Regions from separate parts of the Streptomyces sp. NPDC003720 genome, predicted to be linked through region 2. Evidence: riboswitches for the same ligand, from Rfam matches in the RefSeq annotation. Region 2 holds a riboswitch; each other region holds the start of a gene.

Region 1 (5,600 bases), on a different contig from region 2:
CGCTGTTGCCACCGCAGGCGGCGAGCCCGGTGGCCAGGGAGGCGACAGCGGTCGCCGCAGTGATGGCGCGTGTCAGGCTGCGTCGGGGGAAGTGGGTAGACATGGCCGTTCCTTGTCGTTCAGGGGCGGTGATGAGGTGGTGGTGCGGGCGGGGTGAGGGTTGGGGCGGGCGGTCAGAGGACCTTGCTGAGAAAGTCCCTGGTCCGCTCGAGCCGGGGATTGTCGAGGACGTCGGAGGGCGGGCCCTGCTCGATGATCCTGCCGCTGTCGATGAAGACGACCTGGTCCGCGATCTCGCGGGCGAAGCCGATCTCGTGGGTGACGATGACGAGGGTGGTGCCACTGGTCGCCAGGTCCCGGATGACGCCGAGGACTTCGCCGACGAGCTCGGGGTCCAGGGCAGAGGTGGGCTCGTCGAAGAGGATGACGCCGGGGCGCAGGGCGAGGGCGCGGGCGATGGCCACGCGCTGCTGCTGGCCGCCGGAGAGCTGGCGTGGATAGGCGCCGGTCTTGTCGGCGAGGCCGACCCGGCTCAGGAGCTCACGGGCGAGTTCCCGGGCCTCGGGCTTGCCGAGCCGGCCGGTGGCGACGGGGGCGGCAGCCACGTTGTCCAGGACCGTCAGGTGCGGGAAGAGGTTGAAGTTCTGGAAGACGAACCCGATCCTCCCGCGCTGGGTGAGGATGGCCCGCTCGCTCAGCTCCTTCAGCCGGTCGCCCTGCCGCTTCACGCCGATCAGCTCGCCGTTGATGCTGACGTAGCCGATCTCGGGCTTCTCCAAGTGGTTGATGACCCGCAGCAGGGTGGACTTGCCGGAGCCGGAGGGGCCGAGGATCACGGTGACCTCGCCGGGGCGGACGGTCAGATCGATCCCGTTCAGCACCCGATGGGCGCCGTACCACTTGTGCACATCGTGCACCTCGACGGTGGCGGCCTCGACCTCCGCCAGGGCTTCGAGCGTCTCGGCGGTCATACGGTGGCCTCCCGGCGGATGCGGGCCCGCAGGTCGGTGAGACCGGTGCGGAGCTTCTGCAGCGGCGTCGGCGGCTGGACGCGGGTGGCACCGCGGGCGAAGTACCGCTCGACGTAGAACTGGACGACGGAGACGACGCTGGTCAGGATCAGGTACCAGACGGTCACTACCAGCAGCAGCGGCACGATGTCGCCGGGGTAGGTGGAGCCCATGGTCTGCGCGGAGCCGAACAGGTCGAGCAGGGAGACGTAGAAGACCAGCGAGGTCCCCTTGATGAGGCCGATGAGCTGGTTGACGTAGTTCGGGGTGATCGAGCGCAGGGCCTGCGGGAAGACGATTCTCCGGAACTGGTAGGCCTTGGGCAGGCCGAGCGCCGCGGCCGCCTCGTGATGGCCCTGATCGACGGAAAGGATGCCGCCGCGCACCACCTCGGCCGCGTAGGCGGCCTCGTTGAGGCTGAGGCCGATGACGGCGACGACCATGTCGGTGGCGAGTTTCGACTCGTCGAAGGTGAAAAGGGCCGGCCCGAAGGGAATGCCGACGCTCAACGTCTTGTACAGGGCACTGAAGTTGTAGAGGAAGATCAGCACCACGATGAGCGGTATGGAGCGGAACGCCCAGACGTAGGTCCAGCTGAGGGCGCGCAGCACCGGGCTCTTCGACAGCCGGGCCAGAGCGAGCAGGATGCCGCCGATCAGTCCCAACACGGCGCTGTAGGCGGTCGCTTCGAGTGTGATCAGGAGTCCGTCGAGGATGTTCGGTCGCAGGAACCAGTAGCCGAAGCGGTTCCACTGGTAGAAGGGGTTGGAGATCAGTCCGTGCAAGACCTGGGCGACGAGGACCAGGGCGACCGCGGTGACGATCCAGCGTCCTGGCCGCCGTAGCGGTAGAACTCGTTGGGCCGTGAGGGCTTTCGACGGTTCGTTGGCGGTATGCGCCTCGGGGAGGGTGATGGTGGCGCCAGGGGGTTCGCTCATGGTGGGCTCCGGCTGGGTGGTAACGCCCCGGGAGCGCGGCGGCATGCGGGGACGCACACGACGGCGAGGTACCGGGGGGCGGAGGGACGACGGCACACCGCGCGGGCGGTGTCGGTCAGGGGGTGCGGGGGCTGCGGGGAGGTGTCAGCCCCGGCAGCGGGCACAGCCCGGTGCGGTACACAATGCGCTGTTCACGCGGAGCAGATCGACGGTGCGATCGGCCACCAGCAGATTGCGGTACGCCCGTACGCAGCCCTGTGGGCGGCGGATCGCCGTCCTGGGAGCTGCGTGCATGGCGTCACCGTCACTCTTCCGGCCCTTCGGGCCTCGCGCTTACCGAAACGTTTTCGGTCCGGTCGTCACCTGGGGCACCCCACCGCGGCGCGAGGGTTGCCGGTCAGCTAGCCAGGGCTTGTTGCTGACGCTCATGACCGTTCTGGGCCGTAGTTAAGACAACTGCCCGAACGAATGTCAACGCTGGTCCACCAGATGGACCGGCTAACGGGCTGCGTGTGCCGCCCAGTCAAGGATCGGGACGGCTGCGCCGGCGGCCTCCAGGCCATGACAGCGGGCGTGGTGCCGGCGTGCGATGCCGTCGAGGTTCAGGTGGGTACCGAAGGCCGGGTGGGCGGTCAGGCGGCGGGCGTAAGCCCACAGCGCCGGTTGGCCGGCGATGCGCTGCACCGCGGCGGCGTCCAAATGGTTGCGGTGCACGGTGTCGAGTTGGACCAGAGCGACCCACAACTCCACGTCCGCGACGGTGACTTCGTCGCGAATCACGTAGGTACGCCCGGCAAGCCAGCGCTCCAGCACGCCCAGCGTCTCCAACAGCGTCCCGAGCGCCGCGTCGCGCTCCGCCCGCTCCGCGCCGGCCGAACCGGCGCGCTGGGCGGCCTCCTCGATGCCCTGCGCGCACATCCGCTCGACGGCCTCGATCTCGGACTCCGCGCCGCAGGGGTAGGGCGAGGGGCGCTCGCTGCCGAATCTCCGGGCGAGGTCGCGCATGATGTCCGGCGCGTGGGTGCTGACGATCCGTCCGGACCAGTCGTCGCTGAGCACAGGAGCGACGGCCGGACCGGTGTACCGGTGTGCGCTCGCGTCGTAGAGCGGCCGCAGAGCCGAGTGACCGCCCTCGGGGCAGTCGGGCACGGCGGGCAGGAAAGTCGTGGGGCATACGGTGTCCAGGCTGAGCAGGCTGTGGACGACGGCGAGGCGGAGCCCATCGGGACACGCGGTCGACAGATGGAGCCGGTAGCGGCCGGGAACGGCGTAGTGGCCGCTGCGTGCGTCCCGGCCGATCCGGCCCCGGAAGGCGGGCGCGGATCGGCCGGACGGGTGGGCGGCCAGCGGTGTGACGGTCATGACTCTCCCCGAGAGCGGGCGCGGGACGTACGCGCGGCGGAAGCGACGTCGGACGAGGGAGCAGGGCTCACCTGCGCACACCGGACAGGGCGAACGATGAGGGGACGCCGTCGGCGCGGGATGGGCGCGGCTCAGGCCCGGGACCTGATCGCGCTGCAGACGCGCTGCAGGTCGATGTGGCGGCGGCAGGTCAGGTGAAGAGACGGACGGCTCACTCGGACGGTGACCGGTTTCAGACGTCTCATATTTCCCTACCGATTTACTGGGATTCCTGCAGTGAGTGTCGATCCGACCGACGTCGACGTCAAGAGGTCCGTCCCGGGTCGCGGACTTCCCGATGGACGGTGTCCCTCGGTGGCACAGTCACCACACGTTTCCCACTGCAACCGTCGGGACGCGGTGACGGTCTCCTGCAAGGGACCCAGAAGGGCTCGCAGGCTCTCTCGATCGGAGCCGGTTCTGACTGACATGACTGTTGGAGTAGCGCTCAACGCGTCCGACGCGCCGAACCAGGTCGACGCGACCGTCCAACTGGCCCGAGAGGCCGCGGAACTCGGCCTCGCGTTGGCCTGGTTCGGGCAGGCCTTCGGCCCGGACTCGCCCCAGCTTGCGGCGATCGTCGGTCGCGAAGTGCCCGCACTGCAGGTCGGCACCTCCGCGATCCCCGTTTTCGGCCGCCACCCGCTGCTGATCTCCAGCCAGGCCCAGGCCGCCCAGGCCGCGACCCACGGCCGCTACCACCTCGGTCTGGCCCTGGGCACGAAGCTACTGACGGAGGCCGGCTTCGGTCTGCCCTTCTAGCGCCCCATCGCCCGTCTGCGTGAATTCCGCAGACGGGATCCTTCCCGTACCTGGCGGGACCGCGCGCGCCCCCGACGACCGTGGGCGCCGCCGTCTCGACGGTACCGTCGTCCTGAACCGCGCCGCGAACCTGCCGTGCGCGTACACGGACCTGGCCACCTGCCCGCTGCCCCCGGCCGAGAACCGGTTGCCGGTGGCGGTCGAGGCCGGTCAGAAAATCCCCCGCGAGCGCGGCGGTTCTTGACCCCTCAGCTTGGGAAGCTCCTGTCTTGCGACCCCGGCCGCCTCGCTGACCTGCGACCAGGGCGCCCGCGGCCCGAGCAGGTCAGCGCGCGATTCCCCGGTATCGAGGAAGAGGAACGGCATCCCACCCCAGGCGCTGGACGACACCGTCCACCAGCGCGTGCGGCTCGGCGTCCTCACCGTTGCCCGCGAAGCCGATCGGGTCGAATTCAGCTTCCTGATGAAGCAACTGGCTGTCACCGACGGAAATCTCTCCCGGCGCCTGAAGGTGCTGGAAGAGTCCGGAATGATCACCGTCGAGAAGGGCTACGCCGGTCGACGCCCCCAACAGGGTATCCCTCACGCGCGAAGGTGCGCAGGCCCTGGACGCTGAACTCCGGGCCCTACGTGCACTCGTCCTACGCCTTGAGGCTCCTGAACCTGTGCCTGATACACCTGACACCCGATCGCCGCTTCAGGAGTTCGTTCTCCACCCGATCGAGCTTTCGCTGGGGCACAGGACGAAGAGCGGGAAGGCCCGACGGCGCGGCCGGTCGCCCATCTCTTCCAGCGCCATGCGGATCTCACGCAGGTGGTCGGTGGTCATCTGCAGCGGGGGCTCGTCAGGCTGATAGACGGTGCGGATCGGGTAGTCCACACCAGGTTGCCGGGACATCTCGATGTGGCAGCCGAGCACGTGGGTGACCGTCCGGTGGTCGCAGAAGTCGATCAAGCGATCGATCGTCCGGATGAACGCCGGCCAGTCATCGATGTAGAGCCGGCCGGGGTAGACCGTGTCACCGGTGAGAAGGAACCCGGTCCACGGATCGTAGAAGGTCACCGCCGCTTCGTGGTGGCCCGGGGTGGCCAGACACTCCAGCACCCTCCCCCCGAGGTCGATGTGCGCCACAGCATCAGGGTCGGTGGCAAATCCGAAATACGGCCAGGCGGCGGCCGACTCCGCACCGACGACCGTGGTGTCAGGACGATCGGAGAACTGGCCGTCGCCTGCGACGTGATCACCGTGCGGGTGAGTGTGCAGCACGAGCAGTTGGTAGCCGTGCCGTGGGTGACGCGCGAGCCAGGACTCCATGAGCTCGTCGACCACCTGGCGAAGAGGGAAAAACTCGGCGGATGCGGTGGCGCCGGTGTCGATCAGCACCGCCCGCTCATTGCCGAACAACAGGAACAAGAACGGCGCCTCGTAGTCGATCGCCATGTTCTGCCGGAGGATGAACGTGTGCTCGTCATAGCCGTGGACCTGGAT
Region 2 (5,600 bases):
CCTCGGTGGCGGCGCCGGCCTTGATGACCGCGACACCGCCGGCGAGCTTCGCCAGGCGCTCCTGCAGCTTCTCGCGGTCGTAGTCCGAGTCGCTGTTCTCGATCTCGGCGCGGATCTGGTTCACCCGGCCGTTGACCTGGTCCGAGGAACCGGCGCCGTCGACGATGGTGGTCTCGTCCTTGGTGATGACGACCTTGCGGGCGCGGCCCAGGAGGTCCAGGGTCGCGTTCTCCAGCTTGAGGCCGACCTCCTCGGAGATGACCTCGCCGCCCGTGAGGATGGCGATGTCGCCGAGCATGGCCTTGCGGCGGTCGCCGAAGCCCGGGGCCTTGACGGCGACGGACTTGAAGGTGCCGCGGATCTTGTTGACCACCAGGGTCGACAGGGCCTCGCCCTCGACGTCCTCGGCGATGATCAGCAGCGGCTTGCCCGACTGCATGACCTTCTCCAGCAGCGGGAGCAGGTCCTTGACGGAGCCGATCTTGGAGTTGGCGATGAGGATGTACGGGTCCTCGAGCGACGCCTCCATGCGCTCCATGTCGGTCGCGAAGTAGGCGGAGATGTAGCCCTTGTCGAAGCGCATGCCCTCGGTGAGCTCGAGCTCGAGGCCGAAGGTGTTGCTCTCCTCGACGGTGATGACGCCTTCCTTGCCGACCTTGTCCATCGCCTCGGCGATGAGCTCGCCGATCTGGGTGTCGGCGGCGGAGATGGACGCGGTGGAGGCGATCTGCTCCTTGGTCTCGACGTCCTTCGCCTGCTCCAGCAGGGCGGCGGAGACGGCCTCGACGGCCTTCTCGATACCGCGCTTCAGGGCCATCGGGTTGGCGCCGGCGGCGACGTTGCGCAGGCCTTCCTTGACCAGGGCCTGGGCGAGCACGGTCGCGGTGGTCGTACCGTCACCGGCGACGTCGTCCGTCTTCTTGGCGACTTCCTTGACCAGCTCGGCGCCGATCTTCTCGTACGGGTCCTCGAGCTCGATCTCCTTGGCGATGGAGACACCATCGTTGGTGATCGTGGGGGCGCCCCACTTCTTCTCGAGGACGACGTTGCGGCCCTTGGGGCCGAGCGTCACCTTGACGGCGTCCGCGAGCTGGTTCATGCCGCGCTCGAGGCCGCGCCGCGCCTCCTCGTCGAACGCGATGATCTTGGCCATGTGAAGTGGTCCCTCCAGGACTGGGGGTGATTCCTTCGGACCGCGCCCGCGCCCGCGACGGACGGCTCGCCGGCCTCGCGGTTCCTTGCCCCACTTGGCCTGCGGGCCTCACCGACCCGGTCCTCGTTGTCACTCTCACCTTCAGAGTGCTAACGCAATGATTAGCACTCGGCATGGCCGAGTGCAAGCGCCTCCCGGGGTACGGGGCGCCCAGTCAGCCGCCCGCGAACGCACGGGCCCGCGCCCCCGCGCGGGAGCCGGGCACGGCGAAGGGCCCGCACCCTGTGCGAGGTGCGGGCCCTTCGTGCAAGAAACGTTCAGGCGCTGAGGCGAACCATGTCGGCCTGCGGGCCCTTCTGGCCCTGCGAGATCTCGAACTCCACCCGCTGGCCCTCTTCCAGGGTGCGGTAGCCGTCCATCTGAATGGCGCTGTAGTGGACGAATACGTCCGCACCACCGTCGACCGCGATGAAGCCGTACCCCTTCTCCGCGTTGAACCACTTGACGGTGCCCTGAGCCATGCCTAACTCCCCTATTACTGGCCCTTGCACAGATCCGCACTTCGCGGACCCGGGTCAGACCTCACCCCCCATTGGCCGGGGGCGTGCGCCGGAACGCGTCGACCGCCGCTGAATGTATCTGCCCAACTGCCGTCTGCAACAGGTCAATCGGACGAGAAATATGGACGCGAACGGTCCGGAATGTAGCGTGAATTCGCCCGAATTCAGGGCAAGTCGGGCCCCATAAAATGCGCAAAAGCCGCAGAAAGCACCCGCACTTTGGCTGTTTCTTGTCGGGTGCACCGCGGTGAATCCAAGGCTCCTGACCCACGGTCCGGGAGCGGGTTCCCCAACTCTACCGCGCTCAATCACTCAGAATGGCCCCCTCCGCTTCTCTCGCGGAGGAGGCCATTCAATGAACAATGGGTAACCGGCGTTACCGAAGGTAATGATCGGTCATTCTGTCAGCCGCCGGCGACGGCCGGAATGATGGAGACGCCGGCGCCGTCCGGGGTCGCGGTCTCCAGCCCCTGCTCGAAGCGGACGTCGTCGTCGTTGACGTACACGTTGACGAAACGGCGCAGCTTGCCCTGGTCGTCCAGCACCCGCGCGGCGATCCCGGTGTGGTTCTTCTCCAGGTTCTCGATGACCTCGGCGAGGTTCGCGCCCTCGGCGGGGACCTCGGCCTGCCCGCCGGTGTAGGTGCGCAGGATGGTGGGGATGCGAACGGTCACGCTCATGCGAGGCCAGCCTCTCGGAAGGAGTCCAGGTTCGGGCGGATGGTGGCGGTGAGGCCGGTACCGGCCACCGCGTCGAGGGTCTTGAGGCCGTCGCCGGTGTTGAGGACGACCGTGGTCTTCGCCGGGTCCAGCACGCCCTCCTTGAGCAGCTTGCGGGTGACGCCGACGGTCACGCCGCCCGCCGTCTCCGCGAAGATGCCCTCGGTCCGGGCCAGCAGCTTGATCGCGTCCACGACCTCCTCGTCCGTCACGTCCTCGACCGCGCCGCCGGTGCGGCGGGCGATGTCCAGGACGTACGGCCCGTCGGCCGGGTTGCCGATGGCGAGGGACTTGGCGATGGTGTTCGGCTTCTGCGGCCGTACGACGTCGTGGCCCGCCTTGTACGCGGTCGACACCGGCGAGCAGCCCTCGGCCTGGGCGCCGAAGATCTTGTACGGCCGGTCCTCGACCAGACCCAGCTTGATCAGCTCCTGCAGGCCCTTGTCGATCTTCGTGAGCTGGGAGCCGGAGGCGATCGGGACCACGATCTGGTCCGGCAGCCGCCAGCCGAGCTGCTCGCAGATCTCGTACGCCAGCGTCTTGGAGCCCTCGGCGTAGTACGGCCGCAGGTTGACGTTGACGAAGCCCCAGCCCTCGCCGGCCGGGTCGCCGATCAGCTCGGAGCAGAACCGGTTCACGTCGTCGTAGTTGCCCTCGATGCCGACGAGTTCGCCGCCGTAGACCGCGGCCATGACGACCTTGCCCTGCTCCAGGTCGTGCGGGATGAACACGCAGGAGCGGAAGCCGGCCCGGGCGGCGGCGGCGCCGACGGCGCCGGCGAGGTTCCCGGTGGAGGAGCACGACAGGGTGGTGAAGCCGAAGGCGCGCGCGGCCTCCAGGGCCTGGGCGACGACGCGGTCCTTGAAGGAGTGCGTCGGGTTGCCGGAGTCGTCCTTCACGTACAGCCCGCCGGTGACGCCCAGCTCGGCGGCCAGGTTGTCGGCCTTGACGAGCTTGGTCCAGCCGGGGTTGATGTTCGGCTTGTCGGCCACGTCGGCGGGGACGGGCAGCAGGGGCGCGTAGCGCCAGATGTTCGCGGGGCCCGCCTCGATGCGCCGGCGCAGTTCCTCGGTGTCGTAGGCCGAGAAGTCGTAGGCGATCTCCAGCGGGCCGAAACACTCCTCGCACGCGAAGACCGGTCCGAGGGGTACCCGGTGGCCGCATTCGCGACAGCTCAGGGCAGCGGCGGGGCCGAGATCGACGGCGGGATTGCTGGTGCTTGCAACTGTCTGCACAGCCATGGAGGCGAGGCCCTTTCTCCTCATCTTCCTCACGACGCATCTCGCCGCGAGACGGATTTGGCACCTTCCCTGGCCGGGAGCCTCGCGCGAAACGAGTGCGGCTCAGGGGGGTTGCCGGGGCTTCATCGGGCCGTGTCCCTCTGCCCCTCTGGATGAGCGGTATTCGGTTGTGAACGCCGGGCGACCCCGACATGCGATGGTCATCGGCGTTGTTCAAGACTGTAACCGACGGCCGGGACAGTTGAGATAGTCGTCCGAACCGCGAGATGCATCACCCCCCTCAACAGGCGTGATCACGACAGTGAGGAGCCGCAGACCGTGCTGGAAGAAGTCGAGCGCTGGCTGGCCACCCGCTCCTGGTCCGTGGCCGACCGCCCGCTGCACGGAGTCCTGGCCGCCAAACAGCGCTCCGGCCAGTCCGTCTCCGTCGTCCTGCCCGCGCTGAACGAGGAGGAGACGGTCGGCGACATCGTCGCCGTCATCCGCCGCGACCTCGTGCGGCAGGCTCCGCTGGTCGACGAGATAGTCGTGGTCGACTCCGGGTCCACCGACCGCACCGCCGAGGTCGCCGCCGCGGCCGGCGCCCGGGTGGTGCACCGCGACAGCGTCCTGCCGCGCATACCGGCCCTCCCCGGCAAGGGTGAGGTGCTGTGGCGCTCGCTGCTGGCGACGAGCGGGGACATCGTCTGCTTCGTCGACGCCGACCTGCGGGAGTTCTCCTCCGACTTCGTCCTCGGCATCGTCGGCCCGCTGCTCACCGACCCGGACGTCGACCTGGTCAAGGCGATGTACGACCGTCCGCTGGGCGGCGCCGCCGGACAGGGCGGCCGGGTCACCGAGCTGATGGCCCGCCCCCTGCTGAACATGCACTGGCCGCAGCTCGCCGGCTTCGTGCAGCCGCTGGGCGGGGAGTACGCGGCCCGCCGCTCGCTGCTGGAGCAGCTCCCGTTCCCGGTGGGCTACGGCGTGGAGCTCGGCATGCTGGTGGACGCCCTGCACCTGGTGGGCCTGGACGCGCTGGCCCAGGTGGACGTGGGGGTGCGCAGGCACCGGCACCAGGACGGGCAGGCGCTCGGCCGGATGGCCGCGGCGATCTACCGCACCGCGCAGCTCCGGCTGGCCCGCGGCCACCTCGTACGGCCCGCGCTCACCCAGTTCGAGCGCGGCGAGGACGGGTTCGAGCCGCGCACCTACCCGGTGGACACCGAGGAGCGGCCGCCGATGGTGGAGATCGCGGAGTACGCGCACCGCAGGGTGGCCTGAGCGGCGCGGTGAACGCGGAAGAACGGCCGTATACAGCCGCCTTCCGGGGCGGAGCGCACGTTTGAGCGTTTCCGGGCCGGGCTAGGTTGAGAATCATGGCTTCCACGCAGGGTGCTGAGGTACTGGTCGCGTCCAACCGCGGCCCGGTTTCGTACGAGGCGCTCGAGGACGGTTCGCTGCGCGCCAGACGGGGCGGCGGCGGACTGGTCTCGGGTCTTTCGGCCATCGGGCCGGACGCCAACGCGGTGTGGGTCTGCGCCGCGCTCGGCGACGGCGACCGGGAGGCGGCACGGCGGGCGGGCGGCGGCCTGCTGCCGTCCGAGGACACCGGCGGGCAGCACGTGCGGATGCTGGACATCGACGCGGCCGTGCACCACGACGCCTACAACGGCATCGCCAACTCGGTGCTCTGGTTCGTCCACCACATGCTGTACCAGACCCCGCTGGAGCCGGTCCTCGACGCGGAGTTCCGCCGCCAGTGGGCCTCGTACCAGGCGTACAACCGGGCGTTCGCCGAGGCGCTGGCGCAGGAGGCGGCCGAGGGTGCCGCGGTGCTCATCCAGGACTACCACCTGGCCCTCGCCCCCCGGATGCTCCGGCAGCTCCGTCCGGACCTGCGCATCGGCCACTTCTCGCACACCCCGTGGGCCCCGCCGGACTACTT
Region 3 (5,600 bases), on a different contig from region 2:
GCCCCGGGCGGCGTACCACGAAGCGCAGCAACCGTCGTACGTCCACGCGGCCCCCGGGACCAGGCTTCGGCCCCGCCTCGACCGGGCGGGCCGGTCCCAGTGCTGTTTCGGCGGGGTCGTCGACAAGGCTCTGGCTCATGTGAGTACCGCCCTTCCGCCCGAGGCCACCACGATCCGCGGGTCCAGGAGTGGATAGACCAGGTCGATGACCAGGTTCGTCGTCACGAAGATCAGCGCACCGAAGACCACCACCCCCTGGACCAGCGGGATGTCCTGGGCCGTGACCGCCGCCGCGGTGACCCGGCCGAGGCCGTCGCGGGAGAACACCGTCTCGACGACGACCGAACCGGCGATCAGCTGCCCCACCAGCAAGCCGACGACCGTCAGGGCCGGCAGGGACGCGTTGCGCAGCGCATGCCGCAGATGAACCCGCCACCGCCCGGCGCCCTTGGCCCGCGCGGTCTCCACATACGCCTGGTCGAGCGAGGTGAGCAGGCTTTTGGCGAGGACCTGCGCGACCTGCGCGCCCGTCGGCACCGCCAGCGTAAGCGCCGGCAATACCAGCCCCTTGAATCCGTCGTTGCCGAACGCCGGGAACCAGCGCAGCCGGAACGAGAACAACTCGACCAGCAGGAGCCCCACCCAGAACGTCGGGACGGACACCCCCAGCGGCGGCAGCGACAGCAGCAGCTGCCGCAGCCAGCGCTGGGCGGTGTAGGTCGCCAGCACCGCCAGACCGCCGCCGAGGAGCACCGCGAGCAAAAGGGCCGCGCCGGTCAGCTGCAGCGTCTGCGGCAGCGCATCGGCCAGCGTTGAGGTCACCGGCCGACCGGTGGACACCGAGTCGCCGAAGTCCCCGCGCACCGCCCGGCCGAGGTACTCGGCGTACTGCACCAGCACCGGCTTGTCGAAGCCGTACTCGTGCCGCAGGGCGGCGAGCTGCTTCGGGTCGACCTGCCCCGAGTCCATACCAGCGCTGGCCATCGCCGTGACCGGGTCGCCCGGCAGATAGTCCAGCACCAGGAACGAGACCGTGTAGGCCGCCCACAGCACCACGACCGCCTGGGCCAGCCGCTTGATCACATAGCGGCGCATGCGCTAGCCGATCCAGGTGTCGTGCAGTTGGACCCGGCTGGAGGCGTCGAAGTTCAGGTCGTGCACCTTCTTCGCCACGCCCAACTGGGTCTGGAGCTCAACCACCGGCACGTAGTGGGCGTTCTGCACGATCAACTGCTGTGCCTGGGTGACCAGTTGCCTGCGCTTGGCCCCATCGACGGTTGCGGCCTGGTCGGACAGGGCGGTGTCGAGGGAACTGACGGGCAGGCGGTAGAAGTTGGCCAGCTTGGTGGAGAAGGAGCTGCGCAGGATGTCGGGGTCGGCACGGGTCACGTTGCCCCACACCGCGTCGTAGTCACCCGACTGGAGGGTCGGGGCGAACTGCGTGATCTGGAGCTGCTTGAGAACCACTTCGACGCCGACGGCCTTGAGCTGCTGCTGGATCAGCTCCAGCGCGGGCTGGTTGGTGGCCGCGTTGGGGAACCACTTGATGGTCAGGCTGAGCTTCTTGCCGTCCTTGGCGCGGATGCCGTCGCTGCCGGTCTTCCAGCCGGCCCCGTCCAGCGAGGACTTGGCCGCGGCGGCGTCGAAGGTCAGGCCGGAGGCGAGGTCGGTGTAGTCGGGCGTGGTGTGCGCGAGGACGCTGGTGGCCGGCCGGGTGCCGGTCGGAAACACGGTGTCGGCGATCTGCTGCCGGTCAACGGCGTACAGGATCGCCTGGCGCACCTTGGCGTCCTTGAGCAGCGGCCGTGAGTTGTTGAGGCCGAGACCGAACACGACGCCGGGGTTGGCCCGTCGCTGGAGGGTGACCTGGCCGCCCTTGAGGGCCGCCTCGTTGGCCTTGCCGACGCTGGAGACGGCGTCGACCTGGCCGGACTGCAGGCTGCCGGCCCGCACACCCGCCTCCGGCACCACCTTGAACACCAGCTTGTCCAGGTACGCCTCGCCCTTCTTGGACCACAGCGAGGAACCCCAGGCGTATCCGGTGCGCTTGGCGAGGGTGAGGGACTGGTTCTGCACGTACTGCTTCAGCACGAAGGGCCCGGACCCGATCACCCCCTCGCTGCACTTCCGCTGCGGGGTCTTCTTCACGCTCGCCGAGGACTCGATCCCCAGCGAGTGTGTCGAAGTGGCCTGAAGAAACTGGGCGTTGGGCTGGCTGAAGGTCACCTTCACGGTGAGCGGGTCGACCACGGTGGTGCTCTTGACGCCGCTCAGATAGCCCTCGGCGAGCGTCCCCAGGGCGCCGAGCTTCGGCACCGCGTCGAAGTTGTCCTTGACCACCTGCGCGGTCAGCTTCGAGCCGTCGCTGAAGGTGACGCCCGACCTCAGATGGAACGTGAACGTCGTGGCGTCGGAGCTGACATCCCAGCTCTTCGCCAGCCACGGCACGATCTTGCCGGTCTTGGGGTCCTGGTCCGTCAGGGAGTCCACGACCTGGCGCACCGAGTAGATGGTCTCGTTGCTGGCGACCTGCTGCGGATCCACGCAGCCGGCGTCCGAACCCACCGCGAAGGTCAGGGTGCCGCCGGACTTGGGCTGCCCGGCGCCGCTGCCGGAATCGCCGCCGCCGGAGCCGCAGGCGCTCAGCAGAACACTGGTGGTCACAAGGGCGGTCAGTGCCGCCCACCGGGAGGATCTGACATGGGAAAGTGCAGTCACGGAGGGCTTCTCCAACTCGTGTCACCAGGCACGGACGCCGTACGAGGCATGGCCGTGCGTGGGCATGCGGCCCCGGCCGGCGCGACGCCGGTGCCGAGGGGGCGCTGTGCAGGCGGGGATCAGAGGGAAAAGGGAGGATCAAAGACAGGCGGAGATCAGGCGCAGGCGGGTGCGGCGACGACAGGTCTCGTACCGCGGCCTGGGGCGGGAAGACCCGTCAGGCCTGACAGAGACAGCTGGTCGAGCGCTTGAGGTCGATGTGGCGCCGACGCGAGAGCCGGGAGAACACGGTGGCGCCGGCGAAACGGGCGCTGAGGTCACCACCGTGCCGCATATCGGTCCTCCGCCTATCCGGCCCCGGTCACGGGGCCACGCGCTTGCGGGATCGTCGGTGATCCCGCCGGGCTTTCACCTGGAGCACCCCACCGCGCGGGAGGGTTGCCGGTCAGCGAGCCAGGGCTTCACGCTGACACTCAATGCCGTTCATGATCCTACGGAGCGGTCTTGGCGTGCGTCAATGGCGCAAAAGGACGCTCCGTCAGGGGAGTCGGGGCGTGAGTGCGTCCGGCTCAGGAGCCTCCGCGCTCGCGGGGGATCTTCTGGCCGGCCTCGATCGCCACGGGCAGCCGGTTCTCGGCCGGGGGCAGCGGGCAGGTGGCCAGGTCCGTGTAGGCGCACGGCAGGTTCGCGGCGCGGTTGAAGTCCAGGACGACCGTGCCGTCGGCGGCGGGCGGATCGAGCGCCAGGGACCGGTTGGCGGCGTAGGTGGTGACCCCGGAGGTCGCGTCGGTGAACAGCACCAGCAGCCGTCCCGCACCAGGGCCGGGAAATGCGGTCAGCGACAGCGGGCGCCCGTCGAGCTCGAACTCGACCCTGCCCGGAGCGTCGTACACATGCTCAAGGCCCTCGACCGCGGCGCCCACGGTGGTCGGCCGCGGTGTGTCGAAGGGAATGTAGCGGCCAGGCACGGCCCAGCGCGGATCGGGGGCGTAGGCGGGCGTGCCGGTGAAAGCCGTGCGCAGCGGCGCGTCCGGGTGCCGGGGGCGCACGATGTCGTTGCCGCCGCGCTTGGCGACCTCGATGACGGCGTCTCCCCAGACGGCGTCGACGCCGCCGCGCTCGGGAAGCACGCCGAAGCGGTGCTGGCCGCGCACCGGCGTCCCGTCGACGACCAGCTCCTCGCCCTCGTCGAGGTCCACGACGACGCCTTCGGGGCCGGTGTGCCACGAGCCGGGCGCGTCCGGGAAGCGCTGGGGCCGGTCGTCGAGCCAGTGCAGGCCGGTGACCGCCAGGAAGCCGTGCGGGGCGGCGAGCCGGGCCTCCTGGCTGCGGTACCACTCCAGCCAGGTCTCGGTGAAGGCGTGGAGGTCCGTGGTGGTGGCCTCGGTGGTCATATGGGGAATCTCCTTTGTGCCGGGGGTGCCTTCGGGCAGGGAATGCAAGGGGTTGTGGGGCCGACGGGTGTACTCAGCCGGCCAGTTCGCCGAGGAGTCGCCAGGTGCGTCGGCGGTCGGCTGCTCCCGCGATCTCGGTGACCGAGAACACGACCTCGGTGGCGCCCGCGTCGTGACGGCGCACCTCGGCCTCGAACGTCTTCTCGTCGCGCCGGGCCGGGGGCTCAGCCCGCCTGCCGCTGGCGCGGTGCGGACCGGTGGGTGAGGGGTGCGCGCAGGCCGAGGTTCTCGCGCAGGGTGTTGCCGGTGTATTCGGTGCGGTAGATCCCGCGTTCCTGCAGTTCCGGGACGAGCAGGTCGACGATGTCGTCGAGGCCGTCGGGGATGAGGTACGGCGTGACGTTGAATCCGTCGACCGCGCCGTGCCGTACATAGTGGGCGAACTTGTCGGCGAGGCCGGACGGAGTGCCGACGTGCCCGCGCTGCGGGCCCAGCGCGATGACGGTCTCGCGCAGCGACCAGCCGTGCGCCTCCGCCTTCGCCCGCCACTCCCCGACGACGGCACGCGGGTCGGCGACGCGCCGAGCACCGAAGGAGCCGTCGTTCTCGGTGACGACCGGGTCCTCCTTGGGCAAGGGGCCGTCGGCGTCGTGGTCCGACAGGTCGATGCCCCACAGCAGCCCGGCGATCCCCAAGGCCGTTGCAGGGGTGACCTGTTGGAGCCGGACCCAGCGCTTCTTCTCCTGAGCCTCCTCCTCCGTGGCGCCGATGATGATCTCGGTGCCGGGCAGGATCCGCAGATCGTCGTCGGGCCGCCCGACCGCGCGCAGTCGGCGCCGGATGTCGTCGGCGAAGGCCAGTGCGTCGTCGAAGTCGGTGCCGTGCGCGGAGAAGATGACGTCGGCGTTGCGGGCGGCGAAGTCGCGCCCCTCACCGGAGTCACCGGCCTGGAAGATCACCGGATGACCCTGGGCGCTGCGCGGCAGGGTCGGAGCGAGGTCGACGTCGAACTGCGTTCCCTTGTGCCGCACTTGGCGTACGGCGCCGGGCGCCGCCCAGGCGGGCGCGCCGATGGAGTCGGCGACTGCCTCGTCCTCCCAGCCGTCCCAGAGGGCGCGGGCCAGGGTGAGGAACTCCTCGGCGCGCCGGTAGCGGTCGGCGTGGTCGAGGTAGCCGCCGCGGCGGAAGTTCGCGCCGGTCCAGGCGTTGTCCGTGGTCACCACGTTCCAGCCGGCGCGGCCCTCGGAGAGCAGGTCCAGACCGGACAGGCGGCGGGCCAGATCGGCGGGTTCGTTGAAGGTGGAGTTGGACGTGGAGACCAGGCCGATGCGGCGGGTGACCGCGGCCAGCGCGGCGAGCTGGGTGATGGCGTCCGGCCGTCCGGCCACGTCGAGGTCGTGGATCCTGCCGTCGACCTCGCGCAGCCGCAGCCCCTCACCGAGAAAGAAGGCGTCGAACAGGCCGCGTTCGGCGGTCTGGGCGACCCGG
Region 4 (5,600 bases), on a different contig from region 2:
ATCTGCGGATAGCCGGTCTTGGTGACGTTGTAGCCGTCGACCACCAGATGGGCCTGCGGCAGCGCCAGCAACTGGTCGAGGATCGCCGGGTCGTTCTCGGACAGCGCCCGGGCCGCGATGTCCTTCGGGGTCATCCGTCCCGGTTCGACCGCGTCCACGGTCTCGGCCGGGCGCACGGAGACCGGCGGCAGGGCGAGTTCGCGCCGGAGCCCCTGGGCGGCGTCCAGCAGGGTGTCCAGCAGCAGCCGGACCCGCATGTCCTCCACGCTGCGGCCCTCGCGGGCGGCCCGGCGGGTGGCCTCCAGCGCCGCCTCCGCCTCGCCCAGGCGCGCCTTGAGCCGCCGGGACTCGCTCTCCGCGGCCGAGAGCTGCGCGTGCCCCTCGGCGCGCACGGCGTCGATCTCGCCGCGGACCTTGCGCAGCGCGGCCTCGCCGCGCTTGACGTCGCTGAGCGCGGCCCGCAGCTTGCGGTGCAGCGACTCCGCCTCCCGCTTGGCCGACTCCGCCTCGGCGCGCAGCCGTTCGGTCTCGGTACGGGCCTGCTCACGGGCCTGGTCCAGCTCCGCGCGCAGCCGCTCGAGTTCGGCGCGGCTCTCCTCGTCGGCCCGCTCGGCGTCGGCGCGCTGCGCCTCCTCGCCGGCCGCGGTCACCAGCTTCACCCAGCCCGCGGGCCGCAGTACGTAGGCCGCGGCCGCCACATCGAGCGGATCCGCGGCCGGGGGCGGCGAGCCGGAGTCGAGGGCGCCGGAGAGTTCCGGCTGCGCCTCTCTGAACTTCTCCCCGATCCGCTGCCGGAACAGCGTGTCGGTCTCCACCGCGGCCGCCATCGCGTTACCGGCGAACTTGGCCCGGCGATTGGGGGCGAACCGGGCGTACTGCCGCAACTGGGCGGGCAGTTCCGTCACGGTCAGCAGTCCGAAGCCGTCCGAGACGATCTGCACGACCCGCCGGCGCACGCCGTCGGGCAGCGGACGGTCAAGCACCTCAGCGGTGCCGTCGCCCGGCCCCCCGCCTGCGGTCTCCACCATCCGTCACACCCCAATACCTCTACGGGGCCCGCTCCGCTCAGGAGCCGGCGCCCGGCCTGTCCACGAGTTCCACCTGGTCCACCGCGTTGCACCAGCGGCAGCGGACCGACTCGATGGTCTCACTGACCACCTCGCGCTCCTCCACCGTCGGCTCGCCCGCGAGGTCGAGGTGAACGTACTCGACGACCTTCGACGAGCGGGTCACGTCGAAGCGGGTGAGGTTGCCGCAGAGGGCGCAGCGCCACCGTGTCGTGGCGGTCGGCAGGGGAACCGTCATCGTGACTGTTCGCTTCCTTCTCGGGACGTCCGCGCCGCTCCCCGACGCGTGTGGCTCGTAACCCTACGGCCTGCCGGTCGATCGCCGCCCGTCCGTCCACGGCGGCGAGGCGATCTGTCGACCTGTGTCCCGTTACGTCATGCTCTGTAGTCATGATCCGCACCTGGGGCACGGCGGCCCGGGATGCGTTCCGGGCGGTCCGGGGCGTCTCCGCGCCGATGACGTACGTCCTCCTCGTCCTGTGCGCCGTGATCTTCGTGCTGGGCCCGGCTTCCGGCCTCACCCCGGCGTACGGCTCGGGCGGCGCGCTGTTCGCGGCGCAGCGGGCGTACTTCCGGCACTGGGGCGTGGTCCCGGCCGAGCTGTTCGAGCCCTCGCTCCGGGCGGCCCTGACCCCGGTCACCGCGCTGTTCGTGCACGGCAGCTGGGTGCATCTGCTCGGGAACATGCTCTTCCTCTTCGTCTTCGGGCTGATGACCGAGGAACGGATGGGCCGGGTCGAGTTCACCCTCTTCTACGTGGGCTGCGGTTACCTGGCCCTGCTGGGCTACGCGGCCGCCAACTCCGCCTCCGGACAGTCGCTGGTGGGCGCCTCGGGGGCGATCTCGGCGGTTCTCGGAGCGTTCCTCTACCTGTTCCCACGTGCCCGTGTGACCAGTCTCCTCCCCTTCCTGTTCTTCCTCCCCCTGCGCTTCCCGGCCTGGGTCGTGCTGCCCTTCTGGGCGGCCCTGCAGTGGCTCGCGGCGGGCCGTGCCGGCCAGGGTCCCGGGGTGGCCTACCTGGCCCACCTGATCGGCTTCGGCCTCGGCTTCGGCTACGCGTGGGTGCGCTACGGGCCGACTACTAGAGTGAGGACCGCACCGGCCCCGGCCCCCGAGGGAGAGAACCAACCGTGATCACCGCGATTGTCCTGATCAAGACCAGCGTGGACCGGATCCCCGAGATCGCGGAGCAGATCGCTTCGCTGGACTCGGTGAGCGAGGTTTTCTCCGTCACGGGCACCTACGACCTGATCGCCATGGTGCGGGTGCGGCGGCACGACGACCTGGCCGACGTCATCCCCGGGCGGATCAGCAAGATCCCCGGCGTGGAGGGCACCGACACGCACGTCGCGTTCCGCACCTACTCCCAGCACGACCTGGAGGCGGCGTTCGCGATCGGCCTCGACTCGTGAACGCCGCCTGACGTCGCGCCTGCGGCTCAGACCTGATCGCGCACCGGCACGCAGCGGCCGTCCTCGGTGCGGTAGCGCCAGCGCGCGCCGTCGCGGACCAGCTCCCGCACCGCGTCGACGAAGCGCTCGACGTGCTCGTCGGGCGTGCCCGCCCCGAAGCTGACCCGGACCGCGTTCAGGGACCTCTCGCCGGGCGCGGCCTCGGGCGCCCCGCACTCTCCCGGCGCCCCGGGGTCGCCGCCCAGCAGGGTGCGCACCAGCGGGTGGGCGCAGAACAGGCCGTCGCGGACGCCGATGCCGTACTCGGCGGAGAGCGCGGCGGCGAAGTGGGAGCTGTTCCAGCCCTCGACCACGAAGGAGATCACGCCGACCCGCGGGGCGTCGTCGCCGAACAGCGACAGCACCCTGACCTCCGGGACCTCGGCGAGACCCGCCCGGACCCGGGCGATCAGGTGCTGCTCGCGGGCCACCAGGGCCTCCCAGCCGGCCTCGGTGAGGGCCTTGCAGGCGGAGGCGATGGAGTAGGCGCCGATGACGTTCGGGGAGCCGGCCTCGTGGCGGGCGGCGCTCTCGTGCCACTCCGCGTCCACTCCCCCGTCCTCGCGCCGCGTGACCCTGCGGCTGGCGCCGCCGCCCGCGAGGTACGGCTCGGCCGCGGCCAGCCAGTCGGCGCGGCCGGCCAGCACGCCGGAGCCGAAGGGCGCGTACAGCTTGTGCCCGGAGAAGGCCACCCAGTCGACGTCCAGGTCCCGGACGGACACCGGGTGGTGCGGGGCGAGCTGGGCGGCGTCCAGGACGATCCGGGCCCCGTGCGCGTGGGCCGCGGCGGCCAGCTCGCGCACCGGCCACAGCTCGCCGGTGACGTTGGAGGCGCCGGTGACGCACACCAGGGCCGGGCCGTACGGGTCGCGGTCGGCGAGGGCCCGCTCCAGCGTCTCCACGGCCTGCCGCGGGGTGCGCGGCGCGTCGAGGACGGTCACCCGCGCGTCCCGCCACGGCAGCAGGGCGGCGTGGTGCTCGGTCTCGAAGACGAAGACCTCGCAGCCGGCCGGGAGCGCCCGGGCGAGGAGGTTCAGGGAGTCCGTGGTCGAGCGGGTGAAGACCACCTGGTCCTGGGCGCGGCAGTCGAGGAATCCGGCGACCGTCCGGCGGGCGTTCTCGAACAGGTCGGTGGAGAGCTGGGAGAGGTAGCCGGCGCCGCGGTGGACGCTGCCGTAGTACGGCGCGTAGGCGGCGACGTCGTCCCAGACGCGCTGCAGGGCGGGGGCGCTGGCGGCGTAGTCGAGCGCGGCGTAGGCGACCTCGCCGCCCGTGACGAGCGGGACGGAGACGTCGCGGCCCAGAACGGGCAGCTCGCCACAAATGGTCTGGACGGCGGCAGCGGTGGAGACGGACATGGTGAACTCCCGTGAGGCAGGCTGGAATCACCGTGCGAGCGGTACGGCTCGAGCACGGCGGAAGGTGAAAAGGGGTACGCGGAGGCGGGGCTCTACGCCCTATCGCATTCGCTTGCTCACAGAAGGCTCCCTCGACGACCAGGACCCCTGGTCCCGCGCTCCTTCAGGAGCCGCGCGAGGGGTCCGCGCTTGCCGTGGACCTCGCTGCCCACGACCTGGTCCTCACCCGGGGCACCCCGCCACGGACGGAGGGTTGCCGGACAGCCGGCCGGGGCCGAATGGCTGTCACTCATGACCTGGTTCAGTATCCTGCCACACGATCTTCTATGCGCAAGGCGCGGTCCGGCATCCGGACCGCGCCTCGCGTCGCACCGGGGCGGGTCAGGCGTTGCTGGCCGCCACCCAGCGCTCCAGCGTCCGCTTCGCCGCACCGCTGTCGATGGACTCCGCCGCCCTCGCCATGCCGGCCCGGAGCTGCTCGGTGAGCGGCTCGCCGGACGGCCGCAGGGCGACCAGCGCCGCCGCCGAGTTCAGCAGCACCGCGTCCCGGACGGGGCCGTGCTCGCCGTCCAGCACGCGCCGGGCCACCTCCGCGTTGTACGAGGCGTCGGCGCCGCGCAGCGCCTCCACGGGGACCAGCTCGATGCCGGCGTCCCGGGGGTCGAAGCGCTCCTCGGCGACCTCGCCGTCCCGGACCACCCACACCCGGGACGTCGAGGTGGTGGTCAGCTCGTCCAGCCCGTCGTCGCCCCGGAAGACAAGGGCGGAGTTGCCGCGCTCGGCCAGCACCCCGGCCACGATCGGCGCCATGCGCGGATCGGCCACGCCGACCGCCTGGGCGCGCACCTTGGCCGGGTTGGTCAGCGGGCCGAGCACGTTGAAGGTGGTGCGGATGCCCAACTGGCCGCGCGCCGCCGCCACATGGCGCAGCGACGGGTGGAACTTCACCGCGAAGCAGATGGTGATGCCGGCCTCTTCGGCGACCTCGGCGACCCGCCGCGGGGTCAGGGACAGGTTGATGCCGAGCTTCTCCAGCACGTCGGAGGAGCCGGAGGCGGAGGACGCGGCGCGGTTGCCGTGCTTGACGACCTTCGTGCCGGTGCCGGCGACGACGATCGACGACATGGTGGAGATGTTCACCGTCTTCGCGCCGTCGCCGCCGGTGCCGACGATGTCGACGGCCGGCCCGGGCACCTCGATCACATTGGCGTGCTCGTACATGGTCCGCACGAGTCCGGTGATCTCCTGCACCGTCTCGCCCTTGGCGCGCAGCGCCACCATGAACCCGGCGATCTGGGCGTCGGTCGCCTCCCCGCGCATGATGAGGTCCATGGCCCAGGCGGTGTCGTCGGCGGACAGGTCCCGGCCGTCCAGCAGGCCGTTCAGCAGGGCGGGCCAGGAACGGCCCGCCGCGGTGTCGCCTCCAGCGGGGGTCACAGCGCTCATAGCCGCTCCTGGGTGTCGTCGCACAACGGTGTGCTCCCACCCTATCCAGCCCCGGACACGGCGAAGGGCCCCGTCCGCAAGCCGGACGGGGCCCTTCGACTGTGGCGTGGCGACGCTCGGGGATCAGTGGTGGCCGTGGCCGCTGGTGATCTCCCGGTACTCCTCGACGGTTGCCTTCGGGATCTGGTTGTCCTCGCCGTAGTAGGCGTTGCTGAGCTTGGCGCGCAGCTTCTCGGACCCCTTCACCTTGCGCTCGACACCGTTCTCGTCCACCGTCG

Evidence for each region. Region 2 has a riboswitch for S-adenosylmethionine ahead of thrC (threonine synthase). Riboswitches for the same ligand answer to the same signal wherever they lie in the genome.
Region 1: linked by a shared signal. The riboswitch ahead of ACFYU0_RS05200 (amino acid ABC transporter permease) and the one ahead of thrC (threonine synthase) in region 2 are both predicted to bind S-adenosylmethionine.
Region 3: linked by a shared signal. The riboswitch ahead of ACFYU0_RS07525 (putative leader peptide) and the one ahead of thrC (threonine synthase) in region 2 are both predicted to bind S-adenosylmethionine.
Region 4: linked by a shared signal. The riboswitch ahead of ACFYU0_RS24380 (aminotransferase class V-fold PLP-dependent enzyme) and the one ahead of thrC (threonine synthase) in region 2 are both predicted to bind S-adenosylmethionine.

Annotation. Positions count from the first base shown of each region.
Region 1 is NZ_JBIANZ010000001.1:1,062,369-1,067,968, reverse strand. It holds gene ACFYU0_RS05210 (transporter substrate-binding domain-containing protein) at 1-103, opposite strand, end outside; gene ACFYU0_RS05205 (amino acid ABC transporter ATP-binding protein) at 174-971, opposite strand; gene ACFYU0_RS05200 (amino acid ABC transporter permease) at 968-1,948, opposite strand; SAM riboswitch class IV at 2,273-2,381, opposite strand; gene ACFYU0_RS05195 (glutathione S-transferase C-terminal domain-containing protein) at 2,447-3,310, opposite strand; partial or broken gene ACFYU0_RS05190 (LLM class flavin-dependent oxidoreductase) at 3,779-4,108, shown strand; partial or broken gene ACFYU0_RS05185 (DUF1684 domain-containing protein) at 4,209-4,355, shown strand; gene ACFYU0_RS05180 (transcriptional regulator) at 4,575-4,727, shown strand; gene ACFYU0_RS05175 (MBL fold metallo-hydrolase) at 4,809-5,600, opposite strand, start outside.
Region 2 is NZ_JBIANZ010000007.1:157,582-163,181, reverse strand. It holds gene groL (chaperonin GroEL) at 1-1,153, opposite strand, end outside; gene ACFYU0_RS20650 (cold-shock protein) at 1,471-1,674, opposite strand; gene ACFYU0_RS20645 (MoaD/ThiS family protein) at 2,118-2,393, opposite strand; gene thrC (threonine synthase) at 2,390-3,673, opposite strand; SAM riboswitch class I at 3,691-3,832, opposite strand; gene ACFYU0_RS20635 (glucosyl-3-phosphoglycerate synthase) at 3,992-4,936, shown strand; gene ACFYU0_RS20630 (trehalose-6-phosphate synthase) at 5,032-5,600, shown strand, end outside.
Region 3 is NZ_JBIANZ010000002.1:438,540-444,139, forward strand. It holds gene ACFYU0_RS07510 (ABC transporter permease) at 1-139, opposite strand, end outside; gene ACFYU0_RS07515 (ABC transporter permease) at 136-1,095, opposite strand; gene ACFYU0_RS07520 (ABC transporter substrate-binding protein) at 1,099-2,664, opposite strand; gene ACFYU0_RS07525 (putative leader peptide) at 2,936-3,052, opposite strand; SAM riboswitch class IV at 3,087-3,199, opposite strand; gene ACFYU0_RS07530 (DUF1684 domain-containing protein) at 3,288-4,112, opposite strand; partial or broken gene ACFYU0_RS07535 (LLM class F420-dependent oxidoreductase) at 4,186-4,320, opposite strand; gene ACFYU0_RS07540 (NtaA/DmoA family FMN-dependent monooxygenase) at 4,337-5,600, opposite strand, start outside.
Region 4 is NZ_JBIANZ010000009.1:7,278-12,877, reverse strand. It holds gene ACFYU0_RS24400 (NYN domain-containing protein) at 1-1,028, opposite strand, end outside; gene ACFYU0_RS24395 (hypothetical protein) at 1,066-1,305, opposite strand; gene ACFYU0_RS24390 (rhomboid family intramembrane serine protease) at 1,458-2,201, shown strand; gene ACFYU0_RS24385 (Lrp/AsnC ligand binding domain-containing protein) at 2,198-2,479, shown strand; gene ACFYU0_RS24380 (aminotransferase class V-fold PLP-dependent enzyme) at 2,506-3,876, opposite strand; SAM riboswitch class IV at 4,057-4,173, opposite strand; gene trpD (anthranilate phosphoribosyltransferase) at 4,258-5,322, opposite strand; gene ACFYU0_RS24370 (cytochrome bc complex cytochrome b subunit) at 5,446-5,600, opposite strand, start outside.